2 regions of the Rhizobium sp. WSM1328 genome follow, and region 2 is predicted to be linked to the other one. Evidence: predicted binding sites of a transcription regulator. Region 2 holds the regulator's gene; the other holds the start of a gene.
The links. The regulator HrcA, encoded in region 2, represses chaperone genes, less so after heat shock. The targets are predictions, from matches to a motif close to GTTAGCACTCNCNNNNNGNGAGTGCTAAC.

Region 1 (4,838 bases), 990 kb from region 2:
GCGCCGCTACCGGCGGGCGATAGGTTTACCAGTTCCAGGCTATCTTCCGTCGCGACCCGCTCATGACGTTCATCGTCACTGTGGATACGGTATTGCAGCACATTTCCTCTCAGAGGCAGTGTGGCGGTAATGCGGTATGTGTCGGGAAGCTTGGAGGGAACGACCAAGAACCCGTCCTTCACTCGGACAGTCTGCCCCACCTTGAAGATATGCGTTGCTGCCTCGCGCCGGATTGAGCGTCCATTGCGTTGCGGGATGCGCGTAGCGGTCATGACGGTTTGTGGTCCTTTTCGATCGCGGTTTCGAGATCTGACAGGTGGATAGGCATCATCTGCTGCGTCGAACTCTGCGCAGCGATCGCCGGCAGGTGGATGAAGGCGCCGACCCGGCGCCAGGCAAGCCTGGAAACGCTGTCGATCAATTCCTCGTCATAGTCGACGCGGTATTCTCCGGCTGGCTGCGCCCCGTCGAAACCGGGCAGACGGAATGGGGATGAAAAGCGGACGACGGTTTGTGTGGTACGACTGGTCACGGCTGAGGCCTCCGCAGGAATACACCGATGCGTTTCCTGTATCGTTGAGATCCGAACCGGACGAACTCGAGGCTGCCGGTACATCCGCGGTCAGCGCCAAGCTCATTCCGGATCGGAACAGGCGAACTCAACGCCGGAACGACGTCATGGATCGCTATCGAGAATTCAGTGGTGATGGCGGGTCGTAGGTCTCTGACACCGCGAAGCCAAGTCGGCCAAATCGACGAAGCCTATCATTGCGCCTCGATTGAGTTTAAATCAAGATAAATTCTGATTTATCTATGAAAAACGCCAAATTAACTCTTCGCTCACGAAAATAAAATGGAGCGCGATGGCGTAAAAAATTCTATTTATTTGCTGATCAATACAAAATATCCGGTCGGATTGATTTCCTGAATATCTCAAAAAAGTTCATGGGCGAATAATATTTCTTAGCACTCCTATCAATCGAGTGCCACGAATGCTATTTATGAGTTGCAGCCGCCCTACGCGCCGGCAGCAGAAAGACCTCTATGAAATTCCGTTCACTTCACGACCGCGTCGTCATTCGACGTGCGGAAGGCGATGTCAAATCCAAGGGCGGGATCATCATTCCAGACACCGCCAAGGAGAAGCCGCAGCACGGCGAAGTGGTCGCAGTCGGCCCGGGCCTTCGCGACAAAAGCGGCAATCTGGTCCCGCTCGATGTCGAGGTCGGTGATCTCATTCTGTTTGGAAAATGGTCGGGGACAGAGGTCACGATCGATGGCGAAACCCTTCTGATCATGAAGGAGACCGACATCATGGGCATCGTCGAAAAGACTGAAGCGGCTGCCGACAAAGCTGCCTGACCGTCGAATTTGTGACCAGCATCTCAAGACCGAACTGGGAAGAAATATCATGTCTGCCAAGGAAATCAGGTTCTCCACCGACGCGCGCGACCGCCTGCTGCGCGGCGTCGAATTGCTCAACAACGCCGTCAAGGTGACGCTTGGCCCGAAGGGTCGCAACGTTGTCATCGACAAGGCCTATGGCGCGCCGCGCATTACCAAGGACGGCGTTAGCGTCGCCAAGGAGATCGAGCTCGCGGACAAGTTCGAGAACATGGGCGCGCAAATGGTGCGTGAAGTGGCTTCGAAGACCAATGATCTTGCCGGCGACGGCACGACGACGGCAACCGTTCTCGCCGCCTCCATCTTCCGCGAAGGCGCCAAGCTCGTCGCTGCCGGCATGAACCCTATGGATCTCAGGCGCGGCATCGATCTCGGCGTTACCGCCGTCGTCAAGGAAATCAAGGCGCGGGCGATGAAGGTCAAATCGTCAGGTGAGATCGCCCAAGTCGGCACCATTGCCGCCAATGGCGACGCCGCCATCGGTGAGATGATCGCCAAGGCGATGGACAAGGTCGGCAATGAGGGCGTCATAACGGTCGAAGAGGCGCGAACCGCCGAGACCGAACTCGACGTCGTCGAGGGTATGCAGTTCGACCGCGGCTATCTCTCACCCTATTTCGTCACCAATGCCGAGAAGATGCGCGTGGAACTGGAGGATCCCTATATCCTCGTTCACGAGAAGAAACTCGGCAGCCTGCAGGCGATGCTGCCGATCCTGGAAGCCGTCGTACAGACCGGCAAACCGCTTCTGCTCATCTCGGAGGACGTCGAAGGCGAGGCCTTGGCGACGCTTGTTGTCAACAAGCTGCGCGGCGGCCTGAAGGTCGCAGCCGTCAAGGCGCCGGGTTTCGGCGATCGCCGTAAGGCGATGCTCGAAGACATTGCCGTGCTTACATCAGGCCAGATGATTTCCGAGGATCTCGGTATCAAGCTCGACAACGTCACGCTCGATATGCTCGGCCGCGCCAAGCGCGTGCTGATCGACAAGGAGAGCACCACGATCATCGACGGCTCCGGCGAGAAAGCGGCCATCCAGGCGCGCATCCAGCAGATCAAGGCGCAGATCGAGGAGACCACCTCCGATTACGATAAGGAAAAGCTGCAGGAGCGCCTGGCGAAACTCGCCGGCGGCGTCGCGGTCATCCGTGTCGGCGGCGCCACCGAGACGGAAGTCAAGGAAAAGAAGGACCGCATCGACGATGCACTGAACGCCACCCGTGCGGCGGTCGAAGAGGGCATCGTGCCCGGCGGCGGCGTGGCACTGTTGCGCGCCAAGTCGGCGCTGACGGGGCTGACCGGGGAGAACGCCGACGTGACGGCGGGCATCTCGATCGTGCTCAGGGCGCTCGAAGCCCCGATCCGGCAGATCGCCGACAATGCCGGGTTCGAGGGCTCCATCGTCGTTGGAAAACTCGCCGGCAGCAATAATCACAATCAGGGCTTCGACGCACAGACGGAGACCTATGTCGATATGATCGAGGCCGGCATCGTCGATCCCGCCAAGGTCGTGCGCACCGCTCTGCAGGACGCCGGCTCGATTGCGGCGCTGCTGATCACCGCCGAGGTGATGATCGCCGACATTCCCGCAAGAGACTCCGCCCCTGCAGCCGGAAATGGCGGCATGGGAGATATGGGATACTGAGAACAGCCTGAACTGTTCCGGCGTGGCCGGACGGCGCAACCCGAACAATAGACAGGGAGAATTCCAATGTCCGTGCAGAGCAGCAGCAAGACATCGATCACCCAGCGTTTCGAGAGTTACCAGCCATCCAAGACGCTTCTCGTCTGGGCCTGCGTCGTCACGGCGATCGCCACGATGATTATCGGCTTCAGCTGGGGAGGTTGGGTAACAGGCGGCACGTCAAGCAAAGCGGCAGTCGCCGCCGGCGACACCGCACGCGGAGAGCTGGCGTCGGCCATTTGTGTCGAGCGGTTCAATGCGGCGCCGGACGCGAGCGCTAAACTGATCGAGTTCAAGGCGATTACCGAAGGCTACAAGCAGCGGCAGTTCGTCGAGGCCGGCGGTTGGGCGACCATGCCTGGGCAGACTTCACCCGACAGCCGAAGTGTTCAAGCCTGCGCCACCGCGCTTGCCGTCTGACACCATTTTCAGAGCGCTCCGATATGTGTGCGGAGCGCTTCCACTCTCAAAGCAGGAAATGACCAATGATCCGTTTCGTGAAAAAGAGCGACCCGCAGCCACCCGCAGACGACAACCGCTTCCAGAAAATCCGCGAGGCAGCTGCCGACGAGCATAAGAAAGCCGCCAATGACAGCACGCCCCGCCGCGCCCCGCGGGCGCCGGAAGATGAAGACCCGCTTATCTGAGAGGGTATGGAAAGGCGTCCTTGAACAGGTCTCCAGCGCAGCTGTGTAAAGCCGGCATACGGCGCGATCTGAGAACAGGGACGCACCAGGGCCCCTTGAACACCTAGCGATAATCCAGCCAGATCCCGCCGGCATCGGCGGAACGCACGCAGTTTTCCACCCAGCGCACCCCTTCCAGTCCGGCATCGACATCGGGAAAGACCAGCTCTTCGATCCCCGCAGGGGCGAGGCCGCGCTCTCTGTTGATGGCGAAGCCGAAGCGGCGATAGAGGTTCGCCCAGGCTTCGAAGAGACCTTCCGGGTGGCCGCCGCCGATCCGGTCGTCGATCCTGGCCTCGGGATAGAGATAGTCCATGCCACGCTCGAGAATACGGGCCGGTTCGCCCTGGATCTCGTAGGAGAGCTGGTTCGGCCGCTCGTCCCACCATTCGATACTGGCCTTCGAGCCGACGATGCGGATCTTCTGGCCGTGCATGGAGCCGGCATTGACGGCGCTCGACCAGATGGTGGCGATCGCGCCATTATCATATTCCATCAGGGTCACCGCATTGTCTTCGAGCGGCGCTCGGCTTTTGACGAAGCTCTGGCGGGTGCAGAGGAGACGTCTGATCTTGAGGTGCGGCAGGATGACCTTGGCGATATAAAGCGGGTGGGTCCCGACATCGCCGAGGACATAGCTGGGCCCCGCGAATTTCGGATCGACGCGCCACCGCGTCGAGGGGTTTTGCTCCTCCACCGCAGCACTATGGAAACCATGGGCGAATTGCAGGTTGACGATGCGGATTTCGCCGAGATCGCCATTCCTGACCATGGCGCGCGCCTGCTCGATCATCTGATGGCCGGCATAACCATAGGTCACGCCGACGATCCGGCCGCGCGCCTGGGAAAGCGTCTTCAGCTCTTCGGCTTCGGCGGTCGTGAAGCAGAGTGGCTTTTCGCAGATCACATGCAGATCATGTTCGAGTGCTGCCTTGCAGATCGCGAAATGGGTGTTGTTGGGTGTCGCGATCGACACGGCCTCGATGCCGTCGGCCCGCCGGGCCTCAGTCGCAAACATCGCCGCATAGTCCCGGTAGCTCCTGGCTTCGTCGAGCCCGAGATCGACG
Region 2 (4,838 bases):
CGCGGGTTCCGGACGAATTAGATCGACGGAGAGCAGACCGTTCTTCAGGGCCGCACCCAGCACCTGCATGCCGTCGGCAAGAACGAAAGTACGCTGGAACTGACGGGCGGCGATACCGCGATAAAGATAATCCCGCTCGCCCTGTTCGACCTGGCGGCCGCGGATCAGAAGCTGGTTCTCCTCAATGGAGACATCGAGCTCCTCCTCGCTGAAACCGGCCACGGCAAGGGTGATGCGCAGGCGTTCCGGCGCGCCGCTGTCGGCGCCGATGCGTTCGATATTATAAGGCGGATATCCGTCGCTCGCCTTGGAAATGCGCTCCAACGTCTTTTCCATGGCATCGAAGCCCAGAAGCAGCGGGCTGGCGAAAGGGGTAATACGGCTCATCTCTTTTCAAGTCCTTGATGCAAGCGACCATCCCGGACCTTAACGGCAGCATCCGGATGCCGCTAATATGGGGAGAGGAGCCCGGCGCTGCAAGGCATGGGGCGCGACGTGTCGGCGCCACCTTCTCAATTTTAAGCTGACGTCAGGCTCTTTCCTTGACAAAGCGCCTGCTGCCTCGCATCAAAACATGCCCGCGCGGATTGTGCTGATTTGTGACGGGACGTGAAGAAATCGGTGCATGCCCGATATCACGCAGTGCGAGGATGGAACGATCGGAATGGCAAGCGCAAGAAAGATCATCATCGACACGGATCCCGGCCAGGACGACGCGGCCGCCATCATGCTGGCCTTCGGCAGTCCCGATGAGCTGGAGGTGCTGGGGATCACGACGGTCGCCGGCAACGTGCCGCTTTCGCTCACCAGCCGCAATGCGCGCATCGTCTGCGAGCTTTGCGAACGGACGGAGACGAAGGTTTTCGCCGGCGCCGACGCACCGATCGCCCGCAAGCTGGTGACGGCCGAACATGTGCACGGCAAGACCGGCCTCGACGGTCCGGAGCTGAACGAGCCGACGATGGCGCTGCAGCCTGGCCATGCCGTCGACTTCATCATCGAGACGTTGCGCCATGAGCCTGAAGGCACGGTGACGCTGTGCACGCTCGGGCCGCTCACCAATATCGGCATGGCCTTCCAGAAGGCGCCCGACATCATCCCCCGCATCCGCGAACTGGTGATGATGGGCGGCGGCTTCTTCGAGGGCGGCAACATCACGCCGGCGGCCGAATTCAACATCTATGTCGACCCCGAAGCCGCCGATATCGTCTTCCGCTCAGGCGTTCCGATCGTGATGATGCCGCTAGATGTGACGCATCAATTGCTGACCCGCAAGGACCGGGTGAAACGCATGGCCGAGATCGGCACGGCGCCGGCAAAGGCCATGGTCGAGATGCTCGAATTCTTCGAACGCTTCGACATCGAGAAATACGGTTCCGACGGCGGGCCGCTGCACGACCCGACCGTCGTCGCCTACCTGCTGAAGCCGGAGCTTTTCCAGGGCCGGGACTGCAATGTCGAGATCGAGGTCCAGTCCGAACTCACCGTCGGCATGACGGTCGTCGACTGGTGGCATGTGACCGAGCGCAAGCGCAACGCCAAGGTTATGCGCCATGTCGATGCGGATGGCTTTTTCGATCTGCTGATCGAACGCTTCGCCCGCATCTGACTCTTTCGTTCCCCTTCTCCGCCAGAGCGCCGCGCGTCCCATGGGACGCGCTAGGGAAGTGTTCTCAGGCGTCTTTCTCGTCGAAGACGGAGTTGGTTTCGGCTTCCGCCGGCTTCGGGCCGCCCTTGGCGACACCGACCATGGCCGGGCGCAGCACGCGCTCGCCGATGGAGAAGCCTGCCTGCACGACCTGGACGACCGTGTTGTTCGGCACGTCGGGGTTCGGTACCTCGAACATCGCCTGATGGAAATTCGGATCGAACTTCTGGCCAACCGGCTCCAGCTTGCGAACGCCGTGGCGCTCGAGAGCCGACAGCATGGCGCGCTCGGTCATCTCGACACCCTCGATCAGCGTGCTCAGGCCGGCATCGGCCGCAGCCCTGGTCTCCGGAGGGATGGCATCGAGCGCGCGGCGCAGATTGTCCGAGACGGCGAGCATGTCGCGTGCAAAGCCCGCGACGGAATAGGACTTGGCATCCTTCACCTCGCGCTCGGTGCGCCGGCGCAGATTGTCCATCTCGGCAGCAAGGCGCAGATAGCGGTCGCGCAGTTCGCCGTTTTCGGCTTTCAGAAGCTCAAGCGCGTCCGGCTGGGCGGCCTCTTCCTGCGCAGTTTCGTTCTCGACGTAGGCGGTAGCGTCGGCTGCGGCATCCGCCGCAGTTGCGTCAGGTCCGTTTTTCGTCGTGTCATCGGTCATGACGGTCTCCGGTTGGTGTCTTCAGATGCGCCCGATATCGAGGTTTGACCGAAAAAAATCAAGTCTGCGTGACAAAGAAGCGAAAATTCCGCGTGCTTGGCAGTTGCGGCGTCAAAGCTGGTTGCGCGAAAGGCGGGAGACGAGCTGGGCTGTATAGTCCACCATCGGCACGATGCGGGAATAATTGAGCCGCGTCGGGCCGATGACGCCGACAGCGCCGACGATGCGATCGTCATCGTCACGATAGGGCGCGACGATGAGCGACGAGCCGGACAGCGAGAAGAGCTTGTTTTCCGATCCGATGAAGATGCGGACGCCCGAACCGCTTTCGGCGAGATTGAGGATCTCGATCAGGCTGTCCTTCTTCTCGAGATCGTCGAACAGCAGGCGCAGCCGGTCGAGGTCCTCGGCGCCGGCGAGGCCTTCGAGCAGGTTGGCGCGGCCGCGGATGATCAGCTGCGTCGGTTTTCCCTCGTCCGGGCTGCCGGCCCAGACGGCAATGCCGCGCTCGACCAGATCGCGCGACAGGGCATCGAGCTCGTGACGGACGTCGTCCTTCAGCCGGCTTAATTGTTTGCGAAGCTCCGGCAGGGTCTGGCCGGACATATGGGCATTGAGGAAATTCGCCGCCTCGGTCAGCTGTGAGGAGGTGACGCCCGCCGGCAGCTCGATGATGCGGTTTTCCACCTGATCGTGATCGCCGACGAGCACGGCCAGCGCCTTTGTCGGTTCGAGCCGGATGAACTCGACATGTTTCAGCACCGGATCGCTTTTCGAGGTGATGACCAGGCCGGCGCCGCGCGAAATGCCCGACAACATGCGGCTTGCCTCGTTCATCATCGATTCGACGGGATTGCCGCCGCTTTCGGCCCGCACCTGGCGGTCGATGCTGGCGCGTTCCTCGGCCGAGAGGTCGCCGACCTGCATGAAGGCGTCGACGAAGAAGCGCAGGCCGATCTGGGTCGGTAACCGGCCGGCGCTGACATGCGGCGAATAGATCAGGCCGAGTTCTTCGAGATCGCTCATGACATTGCGCACCGAGGCCGGCGACAGCGACATCGGCAGGATACGGGACAGGTTGCGCGAACCGAGCGGCTCGCCGCTTTCCAGATAACCTTCGACGATGCGACGAAAAATTTCCCTGGAGCGCTCGTCCAGCGCAGCTACGGCATCCGAAACCGACGTCGACCTGATGCCCATGAAGCTTTCGAACCCGTGCTGATGATACTTCCCGAAAAGTAAGTCAAACTAAGACCCGTGGCAAAAGGGAATTTGCAAATGAGCGCCGCCAATCGTAGAAGCGGTCAAATAAACTCCAGGAGATAAGAATGCGGCCTTCAGGCAGAAAAATCGACCAGATGCGCAAGGTCTCGTTCGAGCGCAATTTTTCCAAGCATGCGGAAGGCTCCTGCCTGGTGAAGTTCGGCGACACGCATGTGCTCTGCACGGCGAGTCTCGAAGAAAAGACGCCGCCATGGCTGCGCAATACCGGCAAGGGCTGGGTCACGGCCGAATACGGCATGCTGCCGCGGGCAACCGGCGAACGCATGAAGCGCGAGGCTGCCGCCGGCAAGCAGGGCGGCCGCACCCAGGAAATCCAGCGGCTGATCGGCCGGTCGCTGCGCGCCGTCGTCGACCTGCAGGCGCTCGGCGAACGGCAGATCACGCTGGATTGCGACGTCATCCAGGCCGATGGCGGCACGCGGACCGCCTCGATCACCGGCGGCTGGATCGCGCTTTACGACTGCCTGAAATGGATGGAAAGCCGCAACATGATCAAGGTCGAACGGGTCCTGAAGGATCATGTCGCCGCCATCTCCTGCGGCATCTTCGCCAGCCAGCCGGTGATCGATCTCGATTACATCGAAGACTCCTCGGCCGAGACCGATGCGAACTTCGTCATGACGGGCACCGGCGGGATCGTCGAGATCCAGGGCACGGCCGAAGGCACGCCGTTCAGCGAGGGCGAATTCACCTCGCTGATGCAGCTTGCCAGAAACGGCATCGGCGAACTCGTGGCACTGCAGAAGCAAGCCGTCGAAGGATGAACCCCATGCTGGAAGGCATGTTGGAAACGGCGCTCTATGCGCGGGATCTCGACCAGGCCGAGACGTTCTACGAAGACGTTCTCGGACTTGAAAAGATCGCCCGCGCCGCCAACCGGCATGTCTTCTTCCGCTGTGGGCCTGGCGTTCTCCTGATCTTCAATCCCGAGGAAACGGTAAAACCGCCAGCGCCTGAAGCACTGCAGGTACCGCCGCACGGCACGACCGGCCAGGGCCACGCCTGTTTCCGGGTGTCCGGCCGCAATATCGATGCCATGGCCGAGCGGCTGACGGCGGCGGGTGTGGCGATCGAATCCGAAGTGCGCTGGCCGAAGGGCGGCCGCTCGATCTATTTCCGCGATCCGGCCGGTAACAGTCTGGAATGCGCGGAGGCTAAAATCTGGGGCATCGAACAGGACATCTGAATGCGCAAGCTTGAAACGAAGACCATCGTCGTTGCCAGCCACAATGCCGGCAAGATCCGCGA

Region 1: the regulator HrcA is predicted to act here: its motif matches at 963-991, upstream of AC2444_RS05135 (co-chaperone GroES).

What each region holds. Positions count from the first base shown of each region.
Region 1 is NZ_CM172788.1:997,803-1,002,640, forward strand. It holds gene AC2444_RS05125 (hypothetical protein) at 1-272, opposite strand, end outside; gene AC2444_RS05130 (hypothetical protein) at 269-532, opposite strand; gene AC2444_RS05135 (co-chaperone GroES) at 1,045-1,362, shown strand; gene groL (chaperonin GroEL) at 1,412-3,046, shown strand; gene AC2444_RS05145 (hypothetical protein) at 3,113-3,505, shown strand; gene AC2444_RS05150 (hypothetical protein) at 3,571-3,732, shown strand; gene AC2444_RS05155 (Gfo/Idh/MocA family protein) at 3,836-4,838, opposite strand, start outside.
Region 2 is NZ_CM172788.1:4,532-9,369, reverse strand. It holds gene AC2444_RS00050 (Hsp20 family protein) at 1-387, opposite strand, end outside; gene AC2444_RS00045 (nucleoside hydrolase) at 665-1,609, shown strand; gene grpE (nucleotide exchange factor GrpE) at 1,674-2,306, opposite strand; gene hrcA (heat-inducible transcriptional repressor HrcA) at 2,418-3,506, opposite strand; gene rph (ribonuclease PH) at 3,635-4,354, shown strand; gene AC2444_RS00025 (VOC family protein) at 4,351-4,776, shown strand; gene rdgB (RdgB/HAM1 family non-canonical purine NTP pyrophosphatase) at 4,777-4,838, shown strand, end outside.